One region of the Pseudoalteromonas sp. APC 3694 genome, then DNA from elsewhere that is predicted to be linked to it. Evidence: predicted binding sites of a transcription regulator. Region 1 holds the regulator's gene; each other region holds the start of a gene.
The links. Region 1 encodes sigma-54, which starts transcription at its own class of promoters, with help from an activator protein. Its sites were predicted from a motif close to GTTGGCACGNNNNTNGNNT; they were not measured.
Positions count from the first base shown of each region.

Region 2: pdsR (proteobacterial dedicated sortase system response regulator) is a predicted target of sigma-54. The motif match lies at 3,886-3,904, and genes of this name have one in related genera.
Region 3: QMA00_RS00460 (flagellar basal body rod protein FlgF) is a predicted target of sigma-54. The motif match lies at 3,473-3,491, and genes of this name have one in related genera.
Region 4: fliE (flagellar hook-basal body complex protein FliE) is a predicted target of sigma-54. The motif match lies at 5,311-5,329, and genes of this name have one in related genera.

Region 1 covers NZ_JASDDE010000056.1:9,494-17,667, forward strand. Annotated here, with positions in the region: gene QMA00_RS15505 (YgiQ family radical SAM protein) at 1-1,951, shown strand, start outside; gene mgtE (magnesium transporter) at 2,039-3,397, opposite strand; gene QMA00_RS15515 (HPr family phosphocarrier protein) at 3,537-3,809, opposite strand; gene rapZ (RNase adapter RapZ) at 3,834-4,676, opposite strand; gene ptsN (PTS IIA-like nitrogen regulatory protein PtsN) at 4,696-5,148, opposite strand; gene hpf (ribosome hibernation promoting factor) at 5,153-5,440, opposite strand; gene QMA00_RS15535 (RNA polymerase factor sigma-54) at 5,467-6,966, opposite strand; gene lptB (LPS export ABC transporter ATP-binding protein) at 7,348-8,073, opposite strand; gene lptA (lipopolysaccharide transport periplasmic protein LptA) at 8,070-8,174, opposite strand, start outside.
Region 2 covers NZ_JASDDE010000006.1:27,677-35,850, reverse strand. Annotated here, with positions in the region: gene QMA00_RS03695 (multifunctional CCA addition/repair protein) at 1-587, shown strand, start outside; gene QMA00_RS03690 (hypothetical protein) at 606-761, opposite strand; gene pdsS (proteobacterial dedicated sortase system histidine kinase) at 894-3,029, opposite strand; gene pdsR (proteobacterial dedicated sortase system response regulator) at 3,023-3,718, opposite strand; gene pdsO (sortase-associated OmpA-like protein PdsO) at 3,945-4,670, shown strand; gene QMA00_RS03670 (marine proteobacterial sortase target protein) at 4,696-6,696, shown strand; gene QMA00_RS03665 (class GN sortase) at 6,693-7,298, shown strand; gene QMA00_RS03660 (DMT family transporter) at 7,193-8,152, opposite strand.
Region 3 covers NZ_JASDDE010000001.1:85,871-94,044, reverse strand. Annotated here, with positions in the region: gene QMA00_RS00485 (protein-glutamate O-methyltransferase CheR) at 1-284, shown strand, start outside; gene flgB (flagellar basal body rod protein FlgB) at 414-824, shown strand; gene flgC (flagellar basal body rod protein FlgC) at 827-1,258, shown strand; gene QMA00_RS00470 (flagellar hook assembly protein FlgD) at 1,272-1,949, shown strand; gene flgE (flagellar hook protein FlgE) at 2,008-3,393, shown strand; gene QMA00_RS00460 (flagellar basal body rod protein FlgF) at 3,527-4,270, shown strand; gene flgG (flagellar basal-body rod protein FlgG) at 4,292-5,080, shown strand; gene flgH (flagellar basal body L-ring protein FlgH) at 5,095-5,778, shown strand; gene QMA00_RS00445 (flagellar basal body P-ring protein FlgI) at 5,791-6,900, shown strand; gene flgJ (flagellar assembly peptidoglycan hydrolase FlgJ) at 7,176-8,171, shown strand; gene flgK (flagellar hook-associated protein FlgK) at 8,173-8,174, shown strand, end outside.
Region 4 covers NZ_JASDDE010000001.1:67,747-75,920, reverse strand. Annotated here, with positions in the region: gene fliS (flagellar export chaperone FliS) at 1-23, opposite strand, end outside; gene QMA00_RS00395 (sigma-54-dependent Fis family transcriptional regulator) at 386-1,822, shown strand; gene QMA00_RS00390 (DNA-3-methyladenine glycosylase I) at 1,961-2,548, opposite strand; gene QMA00_RS00385 (ATP-binding protein) at 2,678-3,790, shown strand; gene QMA00_RS00380 (sigma-54 dependent transcriptional regulator) at 3,787-5,211, shown strand; gene fliE (flagellar hook-basal body complex protein FliE) at 5,369-5,701, shown strand; gene fliF (flagellar basal-body MS-ring/collar protein FliF) at 5,722-7,437, shown strand; gene fliG (flagellar motor switch protein FliG) at 7,430-8,174, shown strand, end outside.

The sequences.
Region 1 (8,174 bases):
TCAACCAGATTGGAACTCTAAAGATGCCTTTATGGCATTGGGTAAGCCTAACTTATTTTTTGGTATTACAGCCGGTAATATGGACTCGATGATTAATCGTTACACCGCTGAAAAACGAATGCGCCATGATGACGCATACACACCAGGAAATGTCGGCGGTAAACGCCCAGATCGCGCAGTGATCATTTATTCACAACGCTGTCGTGAAGCCTACAAAGATGTGCCATTAGTGTTAGGGGGCATTGAAGCCAGTCTGCGCCGTATTGCTCATTATGATTACTGGCAAGAAAAAGTACGTCGTAGCGTATTATTTGACGCTAAAGGCGATATTTTAATTTATGGTAATGCCGAACGCCCGTTAGTTGAAGTAGCGCATCGTATCGCTGCCGGTGAAACCATGGATACCATACAGGATGTTAGAGGCACGGCAGTTATTCGTAAAGAGCCTTTACCCGGTTGGCGTGGCAGTGACTCAACAGCCATTGATAAAATTGGTAAAATAGACCCTATTCCTAATCCTTATGGCGCGGATGATGTGGGCTGTGCTAAATCAGAATTTAAGCAAGCCGGCATCGATTTACAAGCAGAAGCTGCAAAACCAATTACCATCCAGCCTGCGCGTCCTAAGCCGTGGGAAAAAACTTACGTTAAACTGCCGGCATTTGAGCAGGTTAGCGTTAATAAGCCTTTGTATGCCCATGCATCACGTATTTTACATCAAGAAACCAACCCAGGTTGTGCAAGGGCGTTATTTCAGCGTCATGGCGATCGTTCTATTTGGGTGAATCCGCCGGCTTATCCGCTTGAAACTCAGGAAATGGATGACGTGTTTGGTTTACCTTACCAGCGTATACCACATCCAAGTTATGGCGATGATAAAATCCCTGCTTACGATATGATTAAAACGTCGGTAAATATTATGCGCGGCTGTTTTGGCGGCTGTTCGTTTTGTTCTATTACCGAGCATGAGGGGCGCATAATACAAAGCCGTTCTCAAGAATCGATTATCGAAGAAATTGAACAAATTAGAGATAAAGTGCCGGGCTTTACTGGGGTTATCTCTGATTTAGGTGGGCCAACTGCAAATATGTACAAACTGCGTTGTACCAGTAAAAAAGCAGAGAGTACGTGCCGTCGCTTGTCGTGTGTGTATCCTGATATTTGTAAGCATATGGATACCGATCACACACCCACTATCGACTTATATAAAAAGGCGCGTGAGGTTAAAGGGATCAAAAAGATCTTAATTGCTTCGGGCGTGCGTTATGACCTTGCAGTACGTGATCCTCGTTACGTTAAAGAGCTAGTAACCCATCATGTTGGTGGATATTTAAAAATAGCCCCAGAACACACAGAAGATGGCCCATTATCAAAAATGATGAAACCAGGTATGGGCGCCTATGATGAATTTAAAGCGTTATTTGATAAGTACTCAAAAGAAGCGGGTAAAAAGCAGTATTTAATTCCATACTTTATTTCTGCTCACCCGGGGACTAAAGATGAAGACATGGTAAACATGGCTTTATGGTTGAAATCGAATGATTTTAAGCTTGATCAGGTACAAAATTTTTATCCATCACCGATGGCCAACGCTACCACCATTTACCACACAGAAATGAACTCGCTACGTAATATTAAAAATAATACGGAGCAAGTAGCTGTGCCTAAGGGAGCGCGCCAACGTCGTTTGCATAAAGCGATTTTACGCTATCACGATCCTGCCGGTTGGCCAATGATCCGCGAAGCCCTGCGTAACATGGGCAAAGCCAAGCTTATTGGTAAAGGACCTAACTGTTTAGTCCCTGAAGAAGGGCGAGATGAAAGACAAACCAAAGGCGGAAAAGGTAACAAGGGCGGTCGTCCTGCGCTGACTCGTCATACTGGCTTTAGCCAGTTTAAAAAAGCCAACACTAAACCTAAGGTAGGTGGTAATCGCCAGCGCGCTAAGTAGCCTTAACTTATGTAAAGTAACTATCGGCTTAAACAAAAACACCGCGTATTGATGCGGTGTTTTTGTTTAAAAACGTTTATAAAAAGATTAAATCAATAACCAAGTCGCAGTACCTAAGAAGGCAAATATACCAACAATATCAGTTACCGTGGTTAGTACCACACTGCCAGCAAGTGCTGGATCTATTTTCATTTTTTTAAGCAATAGTGGGATACTAGCACCCGCAATACCTGCTGCAACTAAATTCATAAACATAGCAAACGCTAAAACACCACCGAGTTTGAAATCCCATTGCCAAAGCGCAACGACACCGGCAATTAGGATAGACCAAACCATACCGTTAATCGCGCCGATAGCGAGTTCTTTTAATAATAAAAAACGTTGGTTAGTTTGGTTGATATGGCCCACCGCGATACCGCGAATAACCAAAGTTAAGGTTTGGCTGCCTGCAACCCCACCCATTGACGGGGCAATACCATTGAGCACAGCAAGAATTGGTAATATAGCTAAGGTGTTTTCAAAAAAGCTTGCCACAATTGCAGCCAGCAATGCAGTTAGTAAGTTTACACCCAGCCAAATTGAGCGCTTTTTAGAGCTTTTCAACACAGGTGCAAAGGTATCTTCTTCATCATCTAAACCCGCTAAACCCAGTAAACTGTGCTCAGCGTCTTCACGAATAACATCAACGATATCATCAATGGTGATCCGCCCAAGCAAGTGTGCGTTGTCATCAACAACCGGTGCCGATATCCAGTTATGACGCTCAAACAATTGTGCAACTTCGCTCTCATCCATTGAAATAGGAATAGACTCACAGTCTTCATCCATTAACTCATGAACAATTTTTTCAGGGGGATTAGTTAATAAAGTGCTCAGCGATAGGGCGCCTAAAAAGCAGTTATTTTCATCAACCACATATAAGTCATCTGTACCCTCAGGTAATTCGCCGCGTAAGCGAATATAACGCAGTACCACATCTAGAGTCACATCGGGGCGAATAGTAACGGTATCTATATTCATCAATGCGCCAGCAGAGCGCTCTTGATACGATAAAGCCTGCGTTGCACGTTCTCTATCTTGAATATCCATAGCGCTAACAACGTCTTTATAAACAGTGTCAGGTAGGCTACGTAGTACTTCCCCTAAGTCATCATGGCCCATGTCTTCGGTTGCAGCAGCAATGTGCTCGGGTGCCATTTGCGCAATAATGCCCAAACGTACATCTTCAGAAAGCTCTTCAAGCACATCACCTTGTACATCAGGATCAACAAGCTGCCAGAGCATACGGCGAATTTTATGCGGGGATGATTCTAAAAGAAGTGCGGTATCACAAGGCGCCGTTTTTGCCAGCATGCGTCTAACTTGAACAAATTGACCACTATTTAGTGACTTAGTCACCTGTTTTAGCTGTTGTAGTGGAATATCTTGTTCTAAAGCTTCAGGCATTGGCGTCCTTAATTAAATTGTATTACATGCTGGAAGGGTATAAATGCTATTCAATTTTAGTTTATCTTACTTTATGTGAGCAAACTAACTCAACCACTATTAACCTAAGCTTAGGATGATGAGTTAATAATGAACTTTTTTATTCTTGCTCATTAAATCGTTGGTCGATGAGCTCACCTATTGCGCTAAGTGCAGGCTCAGCGTCGGGGCCTTCGCATACCACCTTAACTTCTTTGCCTTGGCTGCTTTCGAGTAACATAAGTGCCAGCACGCTATCGCCAGCGGCTTGTTTGTCATCTTGAAATAAAGTGATTGTGGCATCAAATTGCACAGAAAGCTGAGCTAATACTGTCGCCGCTCTAGCGTGTAATCCTAATTTGTTTTTTATTAAAAATGTATTTTCTAAGCGCATGACATGTTCTCGCAAGCTTTGATTTTATTCTTGTTCTCGGTGGCGAATTTTTACATTAGGATGACTCATTGCAAAGCTTTCAGCAATGGTTTGCGCTAAATAAACAGAGCGGTGTTGCCCACCGGTACAGCCAATTGCAATGGTTAAGTAGCTGCGGTTATTTCGTTCTAAATGCGGCAGCCATGTTTGCACAAATGTTTGAATTTGCCATGTAAATTTTTGCACTATACTGTGACTTGCTAGGTAGTCTTTTACTGGTTGGTCCAGCCCCGTAAGTGGCTTAAGTTCAGGCTCCCAATGCGGGTTTGGTAAAAAACGGGCATCGAATACGTAATCTGCTTCTTTAGGGATGCCGTGTTTAAAACCAAATGACTCAAAGGTAATGATCAGTTGTTTATCTTTTTTTCCGAGTATTTTTTCACGAATAGATTCAGCAAGCAGATGCACACTTAAATCCGTGGTATCAATCATATAATCAGCACGGTTAATCAATACATCAAGTAGTTGTTTTTCTTTTTTTATGGCTAAATCAAGCGGCAAAGAATCAATAGATAAAGGGTGGAGACGTCGCGTTTCTGAAAAACGTTTTATTAATGTTTGATCGTCACTGTCTAAATAAAATACCGTTGGTTTAGTAAAACCAGGTAAATATTCGAGTATTTCATTAAATTGCTGTTGCTCTTTAGGTAGATTACGCACATCAACACTCACAGCAATTTTATTATAACTGTCGGAAACGCTGCGCACTAATGATGGTAATAAATTAAGAGGAATATTGTCTACACAATAATAACCTAAGTCTTCCACAACGCGTAACGCCACAGATTTACCTGAGCCTGAACGACCGCTTATAATTATTAATTCCATTTATCACCTTTCTTTATTACTACGATTGACTGACGATAACCTGATACAGTTCGCTATCCGATTTGGCGGCGCGTAACTGTTTACAAAATTCTTTATCATTGAGCTTATCAGCAATCGTGGCTAGCGTCTTCAAATGCTGCTGATTATCGCCATCGGGAACAATTAACGCGACAAAAATGTCAACCGGCCGGTTATCAATCGCATCAAAATTAATAGCTGTTTCGCTCACTAAAATCAAAGCTAGGGGCTCTTGAGCACCGCTCATGCGACCATGTGGAATAGCAATGCCTCGACCAATGCCTGTGCTTCCAAGCTTTTCTCTTGCAGTTAATGCATTAAGAATATCTTGTTGTGTTAAATAGGGCAGTTTATTGTGAGCCAATTCACTGATAAATTCTAAAATTCTTTTTTTACTATTAAAAAGGACCGCAGCTTTACTGCAGTCCTGACAGATAAGTGAGCTTAGTTTCATAGTGTTAGTGTCGAGCAAGTTTCTCTTTGTGTTTAATTACTTGACGATCTAGCTTGTCAATGAGCGAGTCTATAGCGGCATACATATCTTGATGCTCAGTAGAAGCAAAAATCTCAGCGCCACTAACATGAACGGTTGCTTCAGCTTTTTGGTTTAGTTTTTCTACATCGAGAATAACGTGCACATTCGTTATGTGATCAGTGTGCCTCTGTAACTTCGAAAATTTGCTATTTACGTAGTCTCTAAGCGAGTCGGTAATATCTACATGGCGACCAGTTAAATTCAGTTGCATAAACATTTTCCTCTTTGTTGTACGCCTTAAATCAAACTTTTACGTTGATTAGACGGGGGAATAGCTAGAGATTCGCGATATTTTGCAATGGTTCTCCTCGCTACTTTAATTCCTTGCTCTGCCAATATATCTGCAATTTTACTATCACTCAATGGTTTAGCTGAGTTTTCTGCAGCGATTAATTTTTTAATTAATGCACGTATTGCTGTTGATGAACATTCGCCACCATTTTCAGTACTTACATGGCTTGAAAAGAAATATTTAAGCTCAAAAATGCCACGTGGTGTATGCATGTATTTTTGCGTAGTAACACGCGATATAGTCGACTCATGCATTTCCACCATTTCAGCCACATCGTTAAGCACCATAGGCTTCATAGCCTCAGGGCCGTGTTCAAAAAAGGCCTGTTGCTGCTGCACAATACAGTTGGTTACTTTAAGTAGCGTGTCATTTCTACTTTCTAAGCTTTTTATAAACCATTTAGCCTCTTGTAAGTGCGAGCGAATAAACTGGCTATCACCACTTGATTTAACCGTACGCGACATAGCTGCATATTGGCTATTTACTCTGATCTTAGGCATGCTATCTGGATTTAATTCAACTACCCAACGACCTTTAACTTTTTTAACCGACACATCAGGAATAACGTATTCAGACTCTTCTCTAACAATAGTGTCTGCCGGTTTTGGGCTGAGCGTATGAATCAACGTCATGATTTCTTTTAGCTCATCTTCTTTAAGCTTTGTTTTTTTCATCAACGTGCGATAGTCACGTGCAGCAAGTAAATCAATATGATCGGTTAAGATCATTTTTGTTTCGTTTAAAAAAGGTGTGTCTTTATCAAATTGATTTAGCTGAATACACAAGCACTCTTGTAAACTACGCGCGGCTATTCCCACTGGATCAAATAGTTGAATACGCTTTAGTACCGCTTCTATTTCGTCAAGTTCAACTTCATCTTCGCCGTCGTTTTCTTGGTTAAAGCTTTCTAATATTTCTTCACAGCTAAGGGTTAGAATCCCTGAGTCGTCCACAGCTTCTACAATTGCAATAGCTATCGCTTCATCGGTAGGACTAAACGGCGTCAGTTGAAGTTGCCACATTAAATACTCATGCAGCGTTTCAGTCGAAGAGCCTTGATAAATAGATTCATCTTCTGGCATTGGACCCGATGAAGAGGCAGGCGCAGCGCTCATATATTCATCCCAAGTAACATCCATAGCCATATCATCGCTAATGGTGTCTTTGGTCATTGCTTCGCCGCTATCTTGCTCATACTCGCTAGGTTTATCGTCAGCTGAGGCACTTAGCGTTAAGTCATCGTTATCGGCTTTTTGTTCGTTTTTACCTGCAGTGTCTTCGCTGTAATCATGTTCTTCAACTTCAAGCAAGGGGTTGCTATCGAGCGCTTCTTGAATTTCTTGCTGGAGATCCAATGTACTGAGTTGCAATAAGCGAATTGCTTGTTGCAACTGTGGAGTCATTGTAAGTTGCTGGCCCATGCGCAGCTGTAATGATTGCCTCATGTATCTCTAACAATCCTTTTAAATTACGGTCTGTTGACCTTTACGGATTAAAATTTGTTCAAACTAGGGGCGGTTTAATTGCGGCGCGAGGTTTGTAACCTAGTGGGCTAAGTCAAAACCGAGCAAAGCTTCCGCGTCCTGCTCACGCTCCTTACCTACATCCATGTAGGCAACAAAGAGTAAATCGTCCCTAGGCAGAACCCGAAGGGCAGCGCCTGTTTGGCATTGATGCTGCGTTATCGCCTATTTATGGGGAATATCACACCACATAGACTCTGCCTTGCCTAAATACCAAACAAACTGCTGAAAATTCAACCTTGAAAGGTCAACAGACCTAAGTATAATTAATCTTAGCAGATGCTTAGTGTAATAACACACATATTAGAGCTTGAACTGCTCGCCCAAATAAACATCGCGTACTGTTTTATCGTTTAATACGTATTCAGGAGTGCCTGATGCAATTAACTCCCCATGAGAAACTATGTAGGCTTTTTCACAAACATCAAGTGTTTCGCGCACGTTATGGTCTGTAATAAGTACGCCAATGCCACGGTTTTTAAGATGCTCTATAATCTTTTTAATATCTAATACTGAGATAGGATCAACCCCCGCAAAGGGTTCGTCTAAAAGGATAAATTTAGGGTTTGCTGCTAACGCGCGAGCAATTTCAACGCGGCGACGTTCACCACCTGATAAGGCCATACCTTGGCTGTCGCGGATATGCTGAATGCTAAATTCATCAAGTAAATTATTTAAGGTATCTTCGCGTTGTTGTTTATTTAATTCTTTACGTGTTTCTAAGATAGCCATTAAGTTTTGATAAACAGTCAGCTTTCTAAAAATAGACGACTCTTGCGGTAGATAACCAATCCCTAAACGCGCTCGGCTGTGCATCGGTAATAAAGTAATATCTTTATCATCAATTGATATTTTGCCTTTATCACTAGGGACAAGGCCTACAATCATATAAAAAGTGGTGGTTTTACCTGCACCATTAGGGCCAAGTAACCCCACAATACTGCCAGCTTCAACCTCTAGGCCAACGTTTTTTACAACTTCACGACCTTTGTAGCTTTTAGCTAATAGCTCTGCTTTTAATGTGCTCATGGTTGGCCTTTATCATCTTCTTTTTTATTTTCAACAGGCACTAAAATAGTGTGTACACGGTCTGTTGAGTTTTCGTCTTTTTCTGCGCTAATTAACTGCTG
Region 2 (8,174 bases), on a different contig from region 1:
CAGCAAATCATCATCCCGAGGGCGATGTTTTTGTCCATACTATGTTAGTCCTTAGACGAGCAGCCGATTTAAACTTTAACCTAGAAACCCGGTTTGCTGCTTTAACTCATGATTTTGGTAAAGCGCTCAGTTACAAAAAACAGGGGAATTTACGCGGCCATGAACGTGAAGGGGTTGCTGTGGTTGAGGCCTTTTGTGAGCGGCTAAAAGTGCCTAATCGCTTTCGCGATATCGGCGTGCTCACCAGCGATAACCATACCCTTTGTCACACGCTTGAACAATTAAGGCCGCAAACCATTCATAAATTAATCGTCACTAATTTAAATGCACTAGTGCACCCAGAGCGTTTTATTGCCTTTACTCAAGCGTGCCAGTGTGATGCACAAGGACGAGGCGAAACGCTAGTGGATAAGCCCTATCCACAAGCCGCTAAATTACGTGCTATTCACAACGAACTACAAAAAATGGATAAAAAACAGATAGTGCAAGACGCGCTTAAAAGCGGCAAAAAGGGCCCTGAAATAGGCGAAACGGTCAAGCAGGCAGAAATAGACTGTATTAAAGCGTTTTTACAGCTTAATGGCTAACTTGTAAGGTTTGTGTAGTTAAGCACTACGAGCTAAAACCTCAGCTTGCATGGCTTGTTTATTACTTACCTTGTGCTTTTTAGTCGCGCCCTGTTGAGCATGGTTATTGGCTGCATTAGGACGATATAAATCGAGAATAAACTCTATTTCTTCGGGTTCTAGTAACTCTTTCATTTTGACTCCTCCTAGGTGAGTAGACTAAGACTGAGCGAATGAATTAAAAGTGAATCGTTACACTTGAGTGTGAATTAAATTGTAACTGCAAAGCTTTAAAATAAAGCGGTTTATAATTAAACCGCTTTTTGTTTAATTATTTAAAGGCAGGTTCACGGTAAACACCACACCATTGTCTTGCTCATTATTGTGTGCTGTTACTGTACCGTTATGGTAATCACACACCAACCTGACAATATAAAGTCCTAAACCTAAATGCGGTTGTTGCTGCATTTGCTGGCTGCGCACCGAAACCATAGAATCAAAAATATGTTCAGTAAGCCCCTCAGGCAATAAAGTACCTGTATTACTTACTGTTAATGTTGCTTTGTTTTCGCTTTGCTTCAGACTGACTTCAATCGCGGTGTTGGCTTCACTAAATTCCAAGGCATTATTAATTAGCTTATCGAGCAGTTGCGCGATAAATTCAGGGGCACCTTGCATTGGCAGTGTGCTTTGGCAAATGTTGAGTGTAAATAACTGGTTAGGGTAAGTAAGTTGGTAGCCCTGCATACAACCACTAATCACTTTTTGTAAATCAAACGGCTCAGACTCATTACTTTGAATGCTTTGCTCAAGGCGGGTGGCTTCACTCATAGTGGTAATTATTTTCCCTAAACGCTCAACCCCTTCGCTGGCACGTTCAAGGTATTTTTGACTCAGTTCACTTTGCTGCAAGCTTTGTAAGTTTTCAAGAGATGAACGGACAACCGCAACCGGTGTGCGCAGCTCGTGAGATAAGCGCGACGACATATTTTCTAAATAATCGGTATAGCCACCAAGTCGGCTCACTATATTTGAAAAGCTACGCGACAGGTCGCCAATTTCGTCATTGGCATCGCTGTAATTTATATGACCTGTTACTCGTCCTTGCGCATCAATGGCTTGCTCTGCTGTGTCTCGCAGTCGCCTAATACGGCTTGATATACGTGAGGCAAAAAAGAATAAAGTCACAGTACCAATCAGCATAACCGCCAAAATCACATTAAACAGTTTTTCCAGCGATTTATTACGCAGTGTGCGCACGCCATTGGTGGTTTCTTCGGCTATAACAGCCCCAATAACCTTATCCTCAATCCAAATAGGATACGCGGCCGATAAAATCACCGCTTTATTGTCGGGGGTGAGTCGCCACGACGAGGCCGGTTGACCTTTCAGTGCTTTGGCTAAATGAGCGCCTTGCATTGAAGCTACATCGTGTAAGGTATCTATAAATTCATCTTCAGGACGCGTTAAAATTTTATAATACAAAGGATGTAAATAGGCTTGTTCAAAGCGCTGCCATGCGGTTTTTGGCGCTTGATTTTTTAGCCCATCGGCCCATACGCCATCGGCATTTTGAATACTGCCCGATTGCGCTAATACACGGTGATGATTATCGACCACCCATATGCGACTGCCGCTGTGTCCCATGCCTTTTAATATACGGTTTATTTCAGGGGAGGGCACCAGTACCGAACCTAAATCATTCGGGTTATTTAAGTTCGATGTAGACATTATACTAGGGGTTTGGTTTGGTTGTTTACTATCAACATCGGCAATGGCAAATCCCAGTTTATTGCCAAGCATACTCAAAGGAAAGCGCAGCTCAAGGTTGTAACCAGTGTCAGTTTTTTTAAAGAAACCCTGAATTTTAGTAAAAGGCATTTTACTGTTGGCATCAAATGCGTTGACCCAGCCATCTTGGCGCGGAGCAATAATATAAGTATTAAATTGTCCATCAGGGTTTTTTAGGCCAATTTTTATGTAATCGTTATTGGTAATGCTGAGGCTGTTTTTAGCACGGTAAATTACAGTGTCATCTGTGACTTTAAATACAGCATATAAGTAATTATCAAACTTACCTACCATGTGGCTAAATGATAAGTTGCTCAGTGGATGGTTATCATTGGCTGTTTGTAAGTAGCGTTTGTCATAAAGCCAAAATAGCGATTGGTAAGCGTCCCAGTCGCTGAGTTTGCCATCGAGTTGAATTGGACTATTTAAATTATAAGCATAGAGATCGCGGCCTTTTACAACTTGCTCTAAAAAGTTGGTTTGTTCGTCAAATAAAGCGGGGCGTTCGTGCAGGGCCGTTGCCAGTGCGCGTGTAGTACCTACGAGCGTTTTTTCTTGACCTTGGCGTAAAAACTTTTCCATTTCCCATACGTATTCGTAGCCTAACCATGGCAACAAAAACAAAAAGCATGAAAGTAGAATAAATTTACTGCGTAGGCCAAATCTTAGCATGTGGGTTGCTCCCACCTGTAACCCATGCCATACACGGTATCAATGCAGTCAAACTGGCTATCGAGTGCTATAAACTTTTTGCGAATGCGTTTTACATGAGAGGTAATGGTGCTGTCGTCTACATAAATTTTAGCATCGCTCATTAACTCATTACGGCTTTTAACGTGGCCAGGTCGTTGGGCGAGTGAATGCAGCATCCAAAACTCAGTTACGGTTAAATCAACCAACTGTTGCTGCCAAAGCACCTGCATGCGTTGCGTGTCGAGTGTTAGTTGACCGCGAATTATTAATGCGTTGGCATCGGCGGGTTGCTCTAATGCTTCCATGCGGCGAAATAGCGCACCAATACGCGCGGCTAAATGCGCTAAGCTAATATCTTTGGTTAAGTAGTCATCGGCTCCCATGCGCAGGCCGCATACGGTGTCTATTTCGCTGTCGCGAGCGGTTAAAAAAATAATTGGTAAGGTTTTAGAAAGTGAACGCAGTGTTTGGCACAGTAAAAAGCCGCCATCTATTTCATGGCCTAAGCCAATATCAACAATGGCTAAATCGGGGAGTGCTTCTTTAAAAGCTACTTCTGCTTGAGGGCGGTTTTCATAACCACTTACCTGATAGCCTTGAGCGCTCAGCATTTCTATGTAGTTTTCGCGAATGGCAGTTTCATCTTCAACGATAGCTATTTTTTTCATTTTTTAATTACTCATATTGACTTAGGCGCACTATAGCGAAGTTTTTGCGCTAAGTAAGGTTAAAAACACAATTGCCATTTTTTTGCCACAATTGCTCAGCAGTTTGCCATTTTTACTCCCCTTTATTGCCACTTCATGGTGTTTTAATACAGCTATTGAAATTACCAATACAAAGCAAGTGCCAACCAATAGCTTGCCAACCATTATTAATAGTAAGGAATAGACCATGAAGAAAACATTAATCGCACTCACACTTGTTAGCACTTTTTGTACACCAGTATTTGCTGCGGATACCCCATCAAAAGAAGCAAAAAAAGAAACAATTGTTGGCCTGAGCACCGGTGCCATTATTGGTGGTGTTGTTGGTGGGCCAATCGGCGCGTTTGTAGGCGCATTTGCTGGTGGTTTGATTGGCGATGCCAAGGTGGCTGAGCAAACCATTGCTGAGCAGCAGCAAGCTTTAACTGTAATGGCAGAGAAAACCAACGACTACCAGCATGTAATTAATCATAACAGTCACCTAGAGGCGCAACTTGAACTACTGGCGCAACAAAATGAGCAACTAACCCAATCACAACTTAATAATTTATTGGCGATGACAGTGCAATTTAAAACAGGCTCTAGCGATATTGCTCCTCATTTTGCCAAGCAGCTTGATCAATTGGTAGCGTTATTAAAAAGCCAACCGCAACTCGCACTCGATTTAAGTGGCTTTGCCGATCAGCGCGGTGCAGAGCAAGCAAATTTATTACTCTCAAAAGCCAGAGTAAACGCCGTACAAAGTTACTTAATTAAACAGGGGGTTAGCCATACACGTTTAAGCGCACAAGCGTTTGGCGAGCAGCAAAGCATAGCAAACAGTAACACCCTTGAAGATAACTTTTTTGACAGACGCGTTACTCTCACTACCCGTGCGCTAAATCAAACGACTGACCAAACAGCAAGCAATTAACAGCGTGTGTTCGAGGGAGTGATTTATGTTGAGTAAACCCATCAAAGTGCTTACCAAGGTAAGCCTTTTTATTTTTATTATCATCGTGCTTTTAGCCAGCTTTAAAAGCCATGCACAGTCGCCAAAACTATCCTTGTTTGATAGCCAAGGAGTGGCGGTTAACCCTGGGGTTATTTTAAAAAGCGATGCAAAAATGACCCTAACAGGGCTAATTAATCGTGTTGTAGTTACGCAGCACTACATAAATGAAAACCCTTTTGCCGTAAATGCACGTTATGTATTTCCTTTACCCGATGAAAGCGCCGTGCAAGCAATGACCATGCGCATTGGCGAGCGAGTTATTAAAGGTAAAATAACAAAAAAACGCCAAGCTGAAAAACAGTACCAAGCTGCCAAAAAAGCAGGCAAACAAGCTTCATTGTTGCGACAGCAACGTGCAAATATGTTTATTACAAATGTGGCAAATGTAGGGCCCGGAGAAGAAATAGCTATAACGCTTGAGTATCAAGAGATTATTGATTACCAACACGGAATCTTTGCGATTCATTTTCCAACTACAATTACGCCACGCTATCATGCAATAACAGGGGATGTTAACGATGATCAAGATAAGCATGCGATAAAAAACGCTAATGCACCTTCGTTCACTCCACAGGGTTGGTTAAGCCCTGTTTACACAAAACAAACCAATGAGGCGGCAAATGCCAGCGATTTAAGCTTAACAATTAACATGGATATAGGCTTAGAATTGGTTGATATAAACGCTAAGTACCATCAAGTTAATATTGAAAACCCTGCATTTGGGCAATACAGCATTGTGCTAAAACCACAGCAAGCCATAAATAGAGACTTTGTACTTGAGTTTAAGCCACTACAAATAGCGCAAGCGCAAGCTGCACTTTTTACTCAGCAAGCACAAAATGGTGAGCAGTATGCGTTAGCAATGTTAATGCCGCCAAGCGATAGTTTTACTCAATCTCAGCGTTTACCGCGTGAAATGGTGTTTGTAGTTGATACCTCGGGATCTATGCATGGGCAGTCTATTGAACAAGCTAAAAAAGCGCTGTTTTACGCATTATCATTATTAGATAGTGATGATAGCTTCAATATTGTCAGTTTTAATAATGAGGTTGCAGCCATGAGTGAGACCCCATTAATTGCCAGTGACTTCAATTTACGTCGCGCAGAGCGTTTTATTTATAACTTACAAGCCGATGGCGGAACTGAAATAAAAGGCGCACTTGATGCGGTACTTGATGGTACGCAGTTTGAAGGGTTTGTACGCCAAGTGGTATTTTTAACCGATGGTAGCGTAAGTAACGAAGATCAGTTATTTAAACATATTGCGCATACCTTAGGTGATAGCCGCTTATTTACCGTCGGTATTGGTAGCGCACCTAATCGCTTTTTTATGCGCCGCGCTGCTGATATAGGTAAGGGGTCTTATACCTTTATTGGTAGCACCTTTGATGTGCAGCCAAAAATGCAGCAGTTGTTTGATAAACTCGCTCACCCGGCGATGACTAATTTAGCGTTAACAAATACAAATGGAGATAGCTTAGATTTTTGGCCCTCCCCATTACCGGATCTGTATTTTGCTGAGCCTATTATGGTAGCTATTAAATTAGACACTACCGATGCAATTACTTTTACTGGGCAAACAACACATGGGGAGTTTAAGGTTAAGCTTAATTCGCAAGCAAGCTCAAAAGCCACAGGAATTGATAAGCTCTGGGCACGTCAAAAAATAAAGTCATTATTGCTATACAACCAACAAAGTGAAGTAAAACAGCAAGTGCAGCAGCTCGCGCTTGAGCATCAATTACTTAGCCCATTTACTGCGTTTATTGCCATAGAAGAGACCACTATTAAAGAAGTTGCTAAACAAACTACACAAGTGGCTAATTTAATGCCACAAGGAATGACCATGCGCTTGCCGCAAACTGATGGGCAAAGCAAAATACATATTGTGTTTGGAGCATTACTACTTCTAGGTGGTCTTTTGTTAGTAAGGCGCTGTAAATGAAAAAGTGGCTAAGCATAGGTTTACTTGCCTTGGGGCTGAGCTTGTTTGGCCATGGTGTATACATGCAGGCAAAGGCGTGGCTTGCACAAGTGTTAATAGAGCAAGCTTGGCAAACGACCCTTAAATCGCCCAATAAAAAAATTAAGCCGTGGTTTTATGCTGATAGCTACCCGGTGGCACAAATAATATGGCCAAAGCATAATAAACGACTAACCGTGCTTGATGGTGCAAGTGGTAGAAACTTAGCGTTTGCGCCGAGCCACTTTTTACCAGCAGGGGAGTTAGGTGGGGCTGATTTTGGTAATTCGCAAGGAGCACTTATTGCTGGCCACAACGATACCCACTTTGCGTTTTTAAAAAACGCTAAAGTGGGGGAGCAATTTTCTCTACAACTTAAAAATGGCCAAGTGCAGCATTATTCAGTGACTCATGTTGAGGTAATTCATCAGCACAACACCGATTTTTTGCAGCAATCAGGGTTGTATTTATTAACCTGTTACCCTTTTGATTCACTGGCCTCGGGTACCGATTTAAGGTGGTTAGTGTCGGCAGAAATATCCTCACCCGAAGTTGAGTTAGGAATATCAACCACTAGTTCTTGATGGCGTTGACTAATCATTACGCCTATAAACACCACAAATATGCTGATCCACTGGCCAAGAGTTAGTACTTCGTTGAGGATAATGGCTGACAAAATTAAAGTGAAAATAGGGATTAAATTAGAGTAAGCCGCGGCGGTTAATACCGACACTTTACTAATCGCATAGTTGTACATGCCGTACCCACCCAAAGTAACACAAGAGCCTAAGTACAATATGCTCATTAGTGCGGTTAAATCGTGTTGGTTTTCACTGGGTAGGTCAATAAATAATAAAAACGGAGCAAAAAACAAACTACCACTCACACCTTGCAGAGCAATCAATGTGAGTGGGGAATAACGGTTAGCTAAATGTTTTATACACACGGTATAAAATGCCGCGCACACCATGGCCATTAATTCTAAAAAATTCCCCAGTAATGGGTTTGGGGCTTGGCTTGAACTCGGTGAGAGCAAGGTCAGTAAAATACTGCCGCCAATACACAGCGTAAAACCCACCACAATAGCTTTACTAATATGCTCTTTGAGCATGAAAAACGCTAAAAATGCCACAATAATGGGTAAACAAGAAACAATCACTCCCGCTTGAGATGCTGAGGTGTACTCCATTGCGTGGCCTTCAAATAAAAAGTACAAACAAGGTTCTGCCAGCGACATACCTAATAAATACTTCCAATCGCCTTTTAAATATTCAAAACGAATGACGTAACGCCATAAACATAACGAAATCAGTAAAGTGGTGAGCATACGTAAAAATATCACCAAGGCCGGATCATAAATCGCAATCGCGTATTTAAGTGCAATAAAGGAGCTACCCCACAAAAAGGTGGCAATAATTAAACATAAACTGGCAGGCATAAGGTGTAATTTAATCGGTTTA
Region 3 (8,174 bases), on a different contig from region 1:
ATGGTATGGCAAAAGTGGTTGATTCATTGAAAAAGCAAGTGAGCTTTAGGCATTTAAATTTGCTCGATTCGTACGCTTTAATGGGTAAGTTCGATATTATATTTTGCCGTAATGTTTTAATTTACTTTTCACCTGAGGTGAAAGCCAAAATAATTGCACAATTCTCTCAAGCACTTAACCCTAAGGGGTATTTATTTTTAGGTGCGTCGGAGTCTATGTCTGGTTTAAGTACTGACTTTGATATGGTGCGTTGTAACCCTGGTATCATTTATCAAAAGAAATGACCTTCATTAATATATTATCCCTCCTCTAAACGACGCCTATTGCGTCGTTTTTTGTTTTTATCATCACTATTTTCACTGCTGGCTCATTTATTGCTTTATCGGTACTGAGTCAATTTTTTGGAGGTAGTTATGGCTATCAGTTTTGATAAAGCATTAGGCGTGCATCCGCATGCGATGTTGATCCGTTCGCAAAGAGCAGAAATGCTCGCTACTAATATCGCAAATGCTGATACGCCCGGCTATAAAGCAAAAGATATCGACTTTGCCTCAGCATTAAAAACGGCAAAGTCCAACCAACTAAGCGGCAATACCATGGTAAGAACCAATGAAAAACACATTGCCGGTGGTACCCGTAGTGTAGCTAGTAATGAACTATTTCGTACGCCAAATCAAACAGATACAGGTGATGGCAACTCTGTTGATATACAAGTGGAACGGAACTTGTATACACAGAATGCTATGGAGTATCAGGCCAGTGTCCAGTTTCTTAATGGTAAATTTAAAGGCCTGAAAAAAGCCCTCGGTAGTCAAGGAGCCTAATTATGAGTTTATATAATGTGTTTGATATTGCAGGTTCGGGTATGAGCGCGCAAAACGTGCGATTAAATACCACGGCAAGTAATATCTCTAATGCCAATACAATTAGCTCTTCACAAAATGAGACGTACCGAGCGCGACAACCTGTATTTGCTGCGGAGCTAACAAAAGCGTCAGCGTCAGCAAGCAACCCACAGGGCTCTGCCGTTGGTGTAAAAGTGTTAGGAGTGGTTGAAAGTAATAAACCACTACAAATCGAATATAACCCAAATCACCCGAGTGCGGATGAAAATGGATATATTTACAAACCCAACGTGAATGTTGTTGAGGAGATGGCAAATATGATTTCTGCTTCTCGCTCTTATCAGACAAATGTTCAAGTTGCTGATGCAGCTAAGCAAATGTTAAGTAAAACACTGCTGTTAGGTCAGCGGTAACTGAGGGTAGCTCATGAGTAACGATATTAGTACTTCTTCATCCTACATGGACTCTTTACGTTGGCAAGATAAGCAAGTGCCAAAAAAAGATGAGAGTGATGCGTTAACCCAAGAAGATTTCTTTTCGTTGTTAACACAGCAGTTGTCATATCAAGATCCCAGCAAACCAGCTGATAACGATCAGATGATTGCACAAATGACAAACTTTACCATGGCTGAAGGGATCTCAAATTTAAACTCTAACTTTGAGTCTTTAGCTGCGTCGATGACATCAAATTCAGCATTGCAAGCATCAACACTGGTTGGCAAACAAGCTTTGTTGGAGTCGGATACACTGGAGCTTAATGAGTCGGGTGAATCAAGAGGTTCTGTTGTAGCTGAAAAGCCAGTCGATAGTTTAATGATTCGCATTGAAGATGCATCAGGGCAATTGGTTAAAACTATAGATTTAGGCACTCAGCCTGCAGGAGCTATCCGCTTTGCATGGGATGGTACCAATGAAGACGGTGAGCGTCTACCTCCTGGTGAATACAATGTAGCGGCCGAAGGTAGTACAAATGGGGAATTTTCAAGCCTCCCATTAGCTACATTCAAAAATATTGAGAGTGTTAATATTAATGGCTCAAGCGGCATTATTATTAATACCAAAGAAGGTGCGGTTAGGCTGACTGATGTCGCAGAAATCGCGTAATAGATTTTATGTATTTTTTAGCCAATAGGCTAAATATTTTTTAGGTTAGAGGTTAATTATGAGCTTCAATATTGCATTAACAGGCCTTGCTGCCGCACAAAAAGATTTAGATGTTACCGCCAATAATATTGCCAACGTAAATACCACGGGCTTTAAAGAGTCTCGCGCTGAATTTGCTGATGTATACGCATCATCAGTATTTAGCGCCGGTAAAACGAAAAATGGTGATGGTGTACAAACCACTATGGTTGCCCAGCAGTTTCACCAAGGCTCGTTGCAGTTTACTAATAACTCACTTGATTTAGCGATTACGGGTGAGGGTTATTTTGCCATGAGTCAAGATTTAGGCGCTCAAGATTTTACTTACACACGCTCCGGGGCATTTAAATTAAACAAAGACAATTTTGTTGTTGATGCAAAGGGTAATTTTTTACAAGGGTTCCCCGTTGACGAAGCAACTGGTGATACAACATCCGTAAGCTTAAGTACCTCTTCAGCACTACAAATACCAGACTCGTCCGGGTCTCCACGTGCTACCTCTAGTGTGTACAGTTCATTTAATTTAGACTCCCGTGCAGATGCGCCAACGCTTCCTTTTAATCCTACTGAAAGCGCAACATACAATTCATCAACATCAACAACTGTTTATGATTCTTTGGGTGAACCTCACGTGCTTCAGTTTTTCTTTGTGAAGAACGATCCATCAGTCCCTGGTGATGAAAACCAATGGGATGTACATGCTACGCTTGATGGCAAATCTTTTGGTAGTGATGGCGTTGAACAGGATGGAACAGCAGCTCTTCCGTTTGAGCCTATTAGTACGTTTAAATTTGATTCGAGCGGTTTACCCTCGACCACAACTGTAAATGGCACAACAACACCTAATGTAGGTAACACATTTAATCCGTTATCTATTGTAGCCGGTGGAGGAGGGACACCAGGGTTATCTGATATGTTAACAAATGGAGCTAGTTTTCCTGCTAACATAGATATAAATTGGCGAGATCAGGCTGGAACCGCCAATAAAGTACCAACACAATATGCAAGTCGCTTTGAAGTAAAAGCACTTGAACAAGATGGTGCGACAGTAGGACGTTTAGCGGGTATTGATATTGGCACCGACGGCAAAGTAGTGGCGTCTTATAGTAACGGCGATTCAACATTTTTGGGACAAGTTGCCATGGTACGCTTTTCAAACTCGCAAGGTCTACAGCAAGTAGGTGACACTTCATGGAAAAAAAGTTTGACCTCGGGGGAACCAATTGCGGGTGAGCCAGGTTCAGGCACACTAGGCAACATTAATTCGTCAGCTCTTGAGCAGTCTAACGTAAACTTAACCAATGAGCTGGTTGATTTGATTAGTGCGCAGCGTAACTTCCAAGCAAACTCTCGTGCGCTTGAGGTTAACTCAACTATTCAACAGAACATCCTTCAGATCAGATAATCATATTTTGATTTATTTAGGCTGCTACGTGCAGCCTTTTTTATTCCTCTCTTAAAATCTTATTCATGCTTTAATTTAATTTGGCACTTATATTGCATTTACCCATATATAGATTTCTTAATGAGTCGATGTTATGGATAAAATGGTCTACATAGCCGCATCTGGCGCTAAACAAAGCATGCAAGGGCTTGCTCTTAAAGCCAATAATTTGGCAAATGCGAATACCACTGGGTTTAAATCTGATTTTGCGCAAGCACGATCAATGCAGGCTTTCGGTGAAGGTTTGCCGACTCGTGTTTTTGCTATGCAGGAGCGCCCAGGATCAAACATGGCATCGGGCGGTGTTGTTGAAACAGGTCGCAGCCTTGATATTGCTATGAGTGATAACGCATGGCTGAGTGTTCAGGATGCCTCTGGTAATGAAGCCTATACAAAAGTGGGTTCGTTAAATATAACTGCTGAAGGTATGTTGACTACTAGCGACGGTCGTCAAGTTATTGGCGAAGGTGGGCCAGTCATATTACCTGTACCGATTGAAAAAATTGAATTTAGCAAAGATGGCACTATTCAAGTTCGCCCTCAAGGTGCACCGGCTAACTTTTTAGAAGAAGTTGATCGCCTAAAAGTAGTTGATGCAAACAACGCTACACTCGAAAAGGGTAACGATGGCTTATTTAGAGCTAAACCAGGCCAAATAGTTGAAACATCAGCCAATGTACAAGTATTAGGTGGCACATTAGAAAAATCGAATGTAAATCCTGTGCATGAAATGGTCGATATGATCAGTCACCAACGCCAATTTGAATTACAAGTAAAACTGATGAAAACAGCTGAAGAGATTGACGAACGTCAAGAACAGCTGATGCGCATCGTTTAACTATAACGTGAGGATATTATTATGAATCCAGCATTATGGATAAGTAAAACAGGGCTTGACGCTCAACAAACTGATATATCGGTTATATCAAATAACTTAGCGAATGCCAGTACAGTGGGTTACAAAAAAAGCCGCGCTATTTTTGAGGACTTACTCTACCAAAATATTAATCAACCAGGCGGTCGCTCATCGCAAGACACCGAAATGCCGTCAGGCTTAATGTTGGGCGCGGGTACTAAGGTGGTGGCTAACCAAAAAAACTTTTCGCAAGGTAATATGCTCACCACTGAAAATTCATTAGATTGGATGATTTCAGGTCCTGGCTTTTTTGAAGTATTGCAACCAGATGGCAATATTGCTTATTCGCGTAACGGCCAGTTTACTACCGACGGCGACGGGCGTGTTGTAACCTCGGGCGCTGGTTATGTTGTTCAGCCTGAAATGAATGTACCTGACGATGCACAGTCGATCACCGTATCTCAAGATGGTGAAGTGTCAGTTCGCGTTAAAGGTCAGGCCGAAAACGTGGTTATTGGTCAGATCACGATTAGTGATTTTATTAACCCGTCGGGCCTTGAGCCTATAGGGCAAAACCTTTATACCGAAACTGCAGTAAGTGGTGCACCTGTTCAAGGTAACCCGGGGGTTGAGGGCTTAGGTACAATTATTCAAGGTTCACTTGAAACATCAAATGTAAATGTGACCGAAGAGTTGGTGAATTTGATTGAAACGCAGCGCGTTTATGAGATGAACTCAAAGGTAATTTCAGCGGTTGATGAAATGATGAGCTACATCAATCAACAATTATAGTTTTGGGGGATTGTATGCGTAATATTATGTTATTTGCAGTAGGGACTTTACTGTTAAGCGGTTGTGTATCTACACAAAATAATGAAGTAGTGCAGGACGATCCCTACTATGCACCTATGTATCCTGAGCCTAATATGGAGCCAGTGGTAGCAACTGGCTCTTTATTCAGTACACAATTATCAAACGATTTATATTCAGACAAAAAAGCCTTACGCACCGGGGATATCATTACAGTTAAACTGCAAGAATCAACGCAATCATCAAAAGCAGCTAAAACTGAAACGGATAAACAAACAGATGCTAGCCTCGACCCTGTCATTGGTTTAGGCGGACTACCAGTTAATATTGGCGGCGATAGTATCCAATTTGGTATTGGCAGTGATTCATCGTTTAAAGGTGACTCTAGATCGAATCAGTCAAATAGCTTGTTTGGTGATATATCGGTCAATGTGATGCGAGTATTGCCCAATGGTAACTTAGTGATCCGTGGTGAAAAGTGGCTTACCTTAAACACCGGTGAAGAATTTATTCGTCTTGAAGGGCTTGTTCGCCCGCAAGATGTAACTGCAGATAATACCGTACAGTCAAATAGAATTGCTAATGCACGAATTCAATATTCAGGTAAGGGTCAAACTCAAGAGGCACAAAGCCCGGGTTGGTTAACGCGTTTCTTTAGTAGCTCATTGTTTCCCTTTTAGAGGACATTCAACATGAATGGTTTTAAAGTTCTTTGTTTAATGGTGTTACTTGGCTGGCAACTTCCTGCCATGGCCGAGCGCATTAAAGATGTGTCTACGGTTGAGGGCGTACGCTCAAACCAATTAGTAGGCTATGGCCTAGTTGTTGGCTTACCTGGTACGGGCGAGCCTGGTACGGGCGAGCAAAACCGATTTACCGAGCAAAGCTTTAAAGGCATGTTAAACAGCTTTGGCATTACGCTACCGGCAAGCTTAAAACTAAAAATTAAAAACGTGGCTGCGGTTGCAGTGCATGCTGAGCTACCGCCTTTTAGAAAGCCCGGGCAAACTATAGATATTACCGTATCATCTATTGGTAGTGCAGGTAGTTTACGTGGTGGTACTTTACTACAAACCTTTTTAAAAGGGGTCGACGGCAACGTATACGCTATTGGTCAAGGTAGTTTAATTGTAGGTGGTTTAGGCGCTGAAGGCCTTGATGGTAGTCGCGTTGTAATGAATACCCCAACAGTTGGGCGTATTCCTAACGGCGCAACAGTCGAACGTGCGATTAACAGTCCTTTTATGCAAGGTGATTACATTACCTTTAATTTGAACCGTCCTGACTTTACTACTGCAAAACGTTTAGAGCAAACGATTAATGAGTTGGTTGGCCCTGATAGTGCCCATGCACTTGATGCCGCATCAATTCGTGTGATTGCTCCGCGTGATGCATCACAGCGTGTTGCTTATTTATCAACGCTTGAAAATTTAGAGTTTAAACCAGCCGATACCTCGGCAAAAATTATCGTTAATTCACGCACAGGCACTATAGTAATAGGTAAAAATGTAAAGTTACAAGCAGCGGCAATTACCCATGGTGGCCTAACGGTTACAATTGCAGAACAGCAAAATGTATCTCAGCCTAATGCGTTAAGTGAAGGGGAAACTGTTGTTACTAACCAAAGTATCATCGACGTTGACCAAGATGACTCACGGGCATTTGTGTTTAACCCTGGCGTGAGCCTTGACGATTTAGTACGTGCTATTAATGAAGTTGGCGCTGCCCCTGGCGATTTAATGGCGATTCTTGAAGCACTTAAAGAAGCCGGCGCCATTAATGGCCAGCTTGTTGTAATTTAGTTTTATAAGACCCTATTTAGGGTCTTTAACAGTTAACCTAAAAAAGACGCGGCATAAAGCCCCTGCTACCACAACAATAAACATTGAATTTAACCTTTCACAATAAGTAGCAGCGAGTTTACCTCGCGTCTCTCACTTAGTTTAATCTTTGCCTAGAACCTAGAACCTAGAACCTAGAACCTAGAACCTAGAACCTAGAACCTAGAACCTTTCACTTCTCTTGGCTCAATTATTGCATTTAACTAGGTATTATTAATTATTGTGTCAAAAAGCTGATGGAAACAAATCATCTAGATAAGCAAAACTTTTTTGATTTAGGCAACTTAGACTCTTTGCGTCGAGATGCTTTAAACAGCGGTGATGCATCAACCGATGCATCTAAAGCGGCGTTAAAAAAAGCGGCGGCACAATTTGAAGCTATCTTCACCCAAATGCTACTGAAAAGTATGCGTAAAGCCAATGAGGCTTTTGAAGACAAAGAAAGCCCATTTAATGCAAGTGGCGTGAAGTTTTTTGAAGAAATGCACGACCAACAGATGGCTACAGAGCTTTCATCAAATGGCTCATTAGGGCTTGCAGATTTAATTGTGCAGCAACTATCGCCAGATGGAAAAAACTTTATGCCAGGCTCTGTTCTTCGTACAACGTCAGATTTCTTTAGTGACCAACGTGCGGGTAGCACCTTACCTCATCAAGAAAACCAAAAGGTCACTGAAAAAGTGCCGCTCGTTGATTCAACTGAAAAAAGCGAACAAAACATAGCGTCTGGCACATTTGAAAATGCTGAGGAATTTGTAAGTACAGTGTGGGAACACGCAAAAACAGCGGCTAAAAAAATTGGTTTAAATCCGGCGGTTATGGTCGCTCAAGCGGCATTAGAAACCGGCTGGGGTAAGCATATTATTAATAAGGGCGATGGCAATAGCTCCAATAACTTATTTAATATTAAAGCTGATAATCGTTGGAATGGTGAAAAGGCCAGTAAACTAACACTTGAATTTGAACATGGCACAGCCGTTAAAAAGCAGGCAAATTTTAGAGCGTATGACTCAATTAAAGAGAGCGTAAATGACTTTGTGGACTTTTTAACACAAAACCCTCGCTATCAAGATGCATTAAAAAATACAGCAAAGCCGCATAAATTTTTAGACTCTCTACAGCAAGCAGGTTATGCAACCGACCCTAACTATGCAGACAAAATAAAAAGAGTGCTTAACAGTAACGAGTTAAAGAATATCGCCACAAGCGTTATCCGCCAAGGAGTAGAGTAACAT
Region 4 (8,174 bases), on a different contig from region 1:
TTTTTTAACGAAGCATGAGCCATGGGGAAGTCCTAAATTTAGCTAAATAAAAAAGTGACTAAATGAAAGCAATTATAATGCCAAACATTTTTTGTATAACTTGTTATCGGCATTTATGGTCACAACTTAAGTAAACAATTTAAATTAATTATAAATATAATAACAATACAGGATGAACTTGCTTAATAAAGAGGGTGGCAGCATTTTGTTAACTAATTATTTTCATTCTAGTACTAATTACCTAGCTTTTAGGGGTGGTTTTTATTTGATGTGTCTGTTTTTTGGCGTTAATGTCAAAAAATCGCCGCTATTACTTGCATCAAAATCCAACTGGCTTACAATTTGATTAATAAAACAAATTAGTGAAATAAATGGCTCGCTAAAGATGATCTTAATTTTAGATAATAATAACAATCGCTCTATTGGATTATATGCATCCCTTACTTTTATTGGTGAAGCGGTACAATTGCAAACTGAAGCTGACTTTGAACAGGCATGTAGCCACTATCAAAACAAAGAATGTATTGTGGTGTTAGGTGCTTTGCAGTCTTTAGATCATGAAAGTTTAATTAAACGATACCCAACATTTCCTTTTTTACTGATAGGTGAAACGCTTAAACCTTTGTTGAGTTTGGCTAATGTTGTTGGACTAATTTGTGAGCCATTTACTCATGAAGTTACTACCCAGTTACTACATGATTGTCAGCAATATCAGCGTATGCTCCCTCATGAGCATCAGCACAATAAAGAAAAAAGTACCTTTGATGGCCTTGTAGGTGAAACCAAAGCCGTGAAGGATTTACGCTTTTTAATTACTCAAGTTGCTAAAACCGATGCTAACGTACTTATTTTAGGTGAGTCGGGCACAGGTAAAGAAGTAGTCGCCCGTAACGTACATTTGCTTTCTAAACGTAATAAAGGCCCATTTGTACCAGTAAACTGTGGGGCAATTCCTGCAGAGCTACTAGAAAGTGAACTATTTGGTCATGAAAAAGGCGCGTTTACTGGGGCTATTTCAGCACGAAAAGGCCGTTTTGAGTTAGCGCAAGGTGGCACGCTATTTTTAGATGAAATAGGGGATATGCCACTGCAAATGCAGGTTAAGTTACTGCGAGTGCTCCAAGAGCGTAGCTATGAGCGCGTTGGTGGTACCAAAGCGATCCAAGCTGATGTGCGTGTGATTGCTGCAACCCACCGTGACCTTGAAAGCATGATAGAAAAAGGCTCATTTAGAGAAGATTTATACTATCGCTTAAATGTTTTTCCTATTGAGAGTCCATCTCTTGCTCAACGCGCAGAAGACATACCATTACTACTTAAAGAGCTTATGCGCCGCGTAAATGAGCAAAGCGGTACTACGGCTAAGTTTACAGAGCGTGCTATTGATAGTTTAAAAGAACATGCTTGGCCGGGTAATATTCGTGAGCTGGCGAACCTTGTTGAACGCATGGTTATTATGTTTCCAGATAAGGTGGTGGATGTTCCTGACTTACCTAATAAATACCGCTACATTGAAGTTGAAGCCTATGAGCCACAGTACCCAGAAGAGCTGATGGAGCGTGATGCTTTTAATGATATTTTTAGTGGCGGATTTAGCGAAGATGAAATAGATCTAGAAGATGATTTTGTTCAAGCCGCACCTGGTTTATTGCCCGATGAAGGTATTGAGCTTAAAGAGTACTTAGCTGAGCTTGAAATTAACTTAATCACACAGGCATTAGAGCGCTTTGATTACGTTGTCGCCCGTGCTGCTGAAGTACTTGGTGTAAGACGAACCACTCTGGTCGAAAAAATGAAAAAATATAACCTGTCGAGAGATTGAGAGCTAAGTGCATGTGCTAGGTACTAGGCGCTAGGTGTTAGGTGTTAGGTTAGAAAAAATAAACACCGCGTTTAATGCAAACTCAGCGCTATACTTGTCAGCGGGTTAACCTCGCGTCTCGTAACCCGAAACCCGCTCCTAGCCGAGTTTTTTAACTTCTTCTTTTCTAAAACAATTATTACTATGATCGTTAACCATACCGCACGCCTGCATGTAGGCATACACTGTGGTTGGGCCTAAAAACTTAAAACCGCGCTTTTTTAAATCTTTTGCAAATAACGTTGATGCTTCAGTAACTGCAGGGTAATCCGCAAGCGTCTCTAAATCGTTTACCTGAGGTTTATTGCCAACAAACCGCCACTGGTAATCACTAAAGCTGCCAAACTCTTTTTGAATAGCTATGAAGCACTTTGCATTATTAATTGCTGCGGCTATTTTTAAGCGGTTGCGAACAATTCCCTGATTTTGCATTAATGTTTCTAGGTCCTGCTCAGTAAAGGCCGCTACTTTATTTACATCAAAGTTTGCAAAGGCGTTTTTATAATTAGCGCGCTTTTTTAATATGGTGTACCAACTTAACCCTGCTTGTGCCGATTCTAAGGTTAAACACTCAAAAAGTAGGTGATCGTCATACACAGGTACGCCCCATTCATGGTCATGGTAATCCACGTAGTCTGGTTTTGAAGTATCTAACCATGGACAGCGATACTGAGCTTCTTCTTTCATACTTATTCCTTAGCGCGTCATTTTTACGACACGTATTTTAATCGTTTAAGTTGTTGATATTATAAGAAAATAATTTTGGTACATATTGTGCATTAGCCAGTGTATCTACATTATTTTAGAGAGTTGATTATGGCCCTTGCAAGTGTGCTAAAACCTCAGTTTATTTCTGCTAATCAGTATAACCCATGTTTACTGCAAGAGGAGTATGTTGGTGAGTTGAGTGATTTGCGTCAACAAGCAAGTTGGCTCTCTCATCTGGTTGATACCATGCCTGCGGGCGTGATTGTACTCGATGGTAAAGGAATGATCGCTAAGGCAAACCAAATAGCTATCGATATGCTCGGCGAGCCATTAGAAGGTGAGAAGTGGTTTAGCGTTATTCAGCGCTCATTTCGTCCTCATCAAGATGATGGTCATGAAGTGTCGTTAAAAGATGGACGCTTAATAAAGCTCGATATTACTGCACTTGCGCCAGAGCCTGGGCAACTTATACTAATGACCGATTTAACCGAAACCCGACGCTTACAAAAGCGAGTCGCGCATATGCAGCGTTTAAGTGCCTTAGGTAAAATGGTTGCGTCTTTAGCTCATCAAGTACGCACACCGTTATCAGCGGCTATGTTGTATGCCGCAAATTTAGGCTCAAAACGCTTACCCGAAGCGTCTCGCGGCAGTTTTCATACTAAATTAATGTCACGTTTAAAAGATTTAGAAACCCAAGTAAACGACATGCTGTTATTTGCTAAAAGTGGTGATCAGCAAGTTGTTGAGCAAGTGTCGATGCAACAGCTACTAAGTGAAGTTAAAACCGGTGTCGATGCTATGGTAGCGCTCAATGATAGCGAATTAAATGTGAGCTTACCTGAACCCGATATTGAAATTATGGGTAACAAAACAGCATTGGCTAGCGCAATTCAAAACCTAATTCATAATAGTATTCAAGTCATTGGCAGTGGCGCACAAGTACATCTTAGTGCTTTGCGTGATATGCAAGACCCTGATTATGTCCGCATTAGTGTTAGTGATAATGGCCCTGGGCTTGATTTAGCACAAAGTGAAAAAATATTTGAACCTTTTTATACCACTAAAAGCCAAGGTACTGGTTTAGGACTTGCCGTTGTAAGTTCAGTGGCCAGTGCACATCAGGGACGTGTTGAAGCAAACAACAACCCACAAGGGGGAGCAATTTTTAGTATGTTGCTACCTATTAGTGTCACATCTAAATTAGGGGAGTCACAATGAGTAACACTATTTTAGTTGTAGAAGATGACGCCGGACTTCGTGAAGCATTAATTGATACGCTTGAAATGTCAGGTATAGCCTGTATGGCGGCCAATAGTGCAGAGCAAGCCATGGTGCTACTAAAAAAAGAAGTATTTTCATTGGTGGTCAGTGATGTACAAATGGGCGCAATGAGCGGCTTGGATTTATTACGTAGTATTAAATTAAATTACCCTGATTTACCCGTACTAATGATGACGGCCTACGCCACTATTGATGATGCTGTAGAGGCAATGCGTTTAGGCGCGATTGATTATATGGCTAAGCCATTTGCACCAGAAGTGCTATTGAATATGGTGAGTCGTTACTTACCAGAAAAAGAAAAAGAAACAGACGGGCCCATTGTCGCCGATCCTAGTAGTATTCAATTACTCGAACTTGCCGGTAAAGTTGCTCGATCAGATGCCAGTGTGATGGTGCTTGGCCCAAGTGGCTCTGGTAAAGAAGTACTGGCGCGTTATATTCATGACAAATCAAAACGCTGTAACGAACCGTTTGTAGCGATTAACTGTGCGGCTATTCCTGAAAATATGCTCGAAGCCACTTTATTTGGTTATGAGAAAGGCGCGTTTACCGGTGCTATTCAAGCTTGCCCTGGTAAGTTTGAACAAGCACAGGGCGGTACTATTTTACTTGATGAAATCACCGAAATGGATTTAGGCCTGCAAGCCAAGCTGTTACGTGTACTACAAGAGCGTGAAGTTGAGCGTTTAGGTGGTCGTAAAACCATTGCACTGGATGTACGTGTGCTTGCCACAAGTAACCGAGAGTTAAAAGAAGCGGTTGCTGAAAACCAGTTCCGCGAAGATTTATACTATCGACTCAATGTTTTCCCACTGCTGTGGCGACCACTGTGTGAGCGCCCAGGGGACATTATAGTGTTGGCTAAACATTTGATTGAACGTCACTTAAGTAAAAGCAAAGAGCCAATGGCGTATTTAGATAGCAGTGCAGAGCAAAAACTGCTTAGCCATAGCTGGCCCGGTAACGTACGCGAACTAGATAACGTTATTCAGCGAGCATTAATTTTACGCAGTGGGAATAGTATTGATGAGCATGCTATTTTTATCGAAAATCTAGCCCCAACGCATTTTGTGGCAGAAACTAAAGCTGACATTGAGCCTGTAAAAAGTAGTCTCAGTAACGCTTATTATGATGAAAAAGCAGCGCCTGTAGATGAGCAAAAAAATGATTTGTTAGCCGTCGATACTGGTAGTTACAAAGATGAGCTTAAAGATAAAGAACATCGTATTATTTTAGAAACCTTGGCACGCTGTCAAGGAAAGCGTAAAGAGGTCGCCGAAACCTTAGGTATTAGCCCGCGTACTTTACGCTACAAATTAGCACAAATGCGTGATTTAGGTATTTCCCTCCCAGCATAACCCCCATAAGCCCTAAGTTCAATCACTTGAATTTAGGGCTGTCAAAACTCTGACTGCTTAATTATTTTACTTAAAGCGTTGTTTTAATTGATTTTAATTTTTGGCATGTTTTGTGCATTATTCTCTTTAAGAGTTTACTGCATTATCAGAGACAATTATGAAAATTCAAAACAGTGCTTTATTTCAAGAAATGCAATCAATGGCTGCAGAGGCCACACGTAGTAATCAAGTTAATAACTTGCCAACGCAAGTGCAATCAACCTCTACAGCACAGTTTGGTGACATGTTGAGTAATGCCCTTAATACAGTGCATGAACTTCAGCAAGACGCAGGGCAAAAAGTAAAAGCGGTAGAGAATGGCGACAGAAGCGTGTCACTTGCCGAGGCTATGATTGCTTCGCAAAAGTCTTCTGTGGCATTTGAAGCTACGGTACAGGTTCGTAATAAGCTTGTTGAGTCTTATAAAGAAATTATGAACATGCCTGTTTAATTAGGTAGTGGAGAATTATTGTGGCGCAATCTAATCAATCTACAGATCTGGCACTTGCTGATGGCATGATGGAGCAAAGTGAAAACGAAGATCAACAAGAGCAAAAATCAGGCTATTTCAGTGCCCTTGGCGGTGTTGATGTTTTACGTCAAATTACCCTGATTGTTGCATTAGCTATTTGTTTAGCCATTGCTATTTTCGTTATTATTTGGGCTCGTCAGCCAGATATGCGCCCTTTAGGTAAAATGCAAACTGAAGAGTTAATAGAAACACTCGACTTTTTAGATGCACAAAAAATTGACTACCAACTTGATGGCAATGTGGTCTCGGTGGATGAAACTGAATATCAAAATATCAAGTTATTGATGACCCGTGAAGGTTTAGATCAAGGGCCTACATCAGGTAGCGACATTATTATGCAAGACATGGGGTTTGGGGTAAGCCAACGTTTAGAACGTGAGCGCCTTAAACATGGCCGTGAGCAACAACTTGCCCGTACTATAGAAGAGCTAAATAATGTTACTCGCGCCAAAGTATTGTTAGCTATTCCCAAAGAAAATGTATTTGCCCGTAGAGAGAAAAAACCCTCTGCGACTGTTGTACTTACTCTTAAACGCGGTCGCTCTCTAGATGGCGAAGAAGTTGACTCGGTTGTTGATATGATAGCTTCAGCGGTACAAGGGCTTGAGCCTTCGCGCGTTACTGTGACCGATCAAAATGGTCGTTTATTAAATTCAGGCTCGCAAACCTCTTTAGCTGCACGCTCGCGTAAAGAATACGATATAGAACGTAAACGTGAGCAAGAATACCTAGAAAAAATCGACAGTATTTTGATCCCCGTGGTTGGATTAGGTAATTACACCGCACAAGTAGATTTAAGTATGGACTTTAGTGCGGTAGAAGAAACACAAAAACGTTACAACCCAGATTTACCTGCGGTAAGAAGTGAAACGACCTTTGAAGAAAATAATATTGGTGGCCTAGCGGTTGGTATTCCAGGCGCGCTGACTAATCAGCCACCAGTTAACTCAACTATTCCTGAAGATGCGATGGCGGGCGGTGCAGGCACTGCAACCTCACCGAGTAGAACTCACAAAGAAGCCACTCGTAACTATGAACTCGATACCACTATTTCACATAAGCGTCAGCAAACTGGAGTGATCCGCAGAATAAGCGTCTCTGTTGCGGTTGATTACCTGCCTACGGTGGGTGAAAATGGTGAAACAACTATGACGCCACGCTCGGTTGAAGCCCTGTCAAATATTCGTCGCTTGTTACAAGGTGGCGTAGGCTTTGATATGCAACGGGGTGATGCTCTTGAAGTAGTAACCGTACCATTTGTTCGTGAAGACTCAGCGCTTGATTTTGAATTGCCTTTATGGGAACAAGACTGGTTTATGAAAATGTTGCGCTTAGTGTTAGGTGCGCTGGTTATTATTGTACTGATATTAGCTGTTGTTAAACCTATGCTTAAACGCTTAATTTACCCAGATAATACACTTGAAGAATACGATGAAGACTCTCTTAGTTCAGGTGTTGACCTTGGTGACAGCACATTAGATATGCTAAATAATGACTTTGATTCTGCTTCTGTTGGCTTCTCTAGCGATGGTACACTACGCTTACCAGACCTACATGGCGACGAAGACTTGCTCAAAGCGGTTCGTGCGCTTGTAGCCAATGAACCAGAACTATCATCACAAGTAGTGAAAGCGTGGTTAACAGAAGATGACTGATCAAGAACAAAAACAACTACCAGCGGCGTTTGATGTTGATAAGCTCGATGGTGTAGATAAAGCGGCGATATTATTGCTGAGCTTATCTGAAGAAGATGCAGCGCAAATCCTAAAGCACTTAGAGCCAAAACAAGTGCAAAAGGTCGGTATGGCCATGGCGGCAATCGATGATTTGTCACAAGCTAAAATTAGCGCGGTTCATAATTTATTTATTGAACAAATTCAAAGCTTTAGTACGATAGGTTTTCAGTCTGAAGACTTCATCAAAAAAGCACTTACAGCCGCATTAGGTGAAGATAAAGCCGCCAGCTTGATAGACCAAATAGTGATGGGTTCAGGCGCTAAAGGCCTTGATTCATTAAAATGGATGGACTCTAAACAGGTGGCTAACATTATTCGTAATGAGCATCCACAAATTCAAACAATTGTTCTCTCTTACCTAGAGCCTGAACAATCAGCTGAAATTTTAGCGCAATTTACTGAAAAAGTGCGCCTAGATTTAACCATGCGTATTGCCAATTTAGAAGAAGTACAACCAGCAGCTTTACAAGAATTAAACGAAATTATGGAAAAACAATTTGCTGGTCAAGCAGGCGCACAAGCTGCGAAGATGGGGGGCTTAAAAGCGGCTGCAGATATTATGAACTACCTCGATACCAATGTTGAAGGGCAGTTAATGGATTCTATCCGTGAGCATGACGAAGAAATGTCGCAACAAATTCAAGACTTAATGTTTG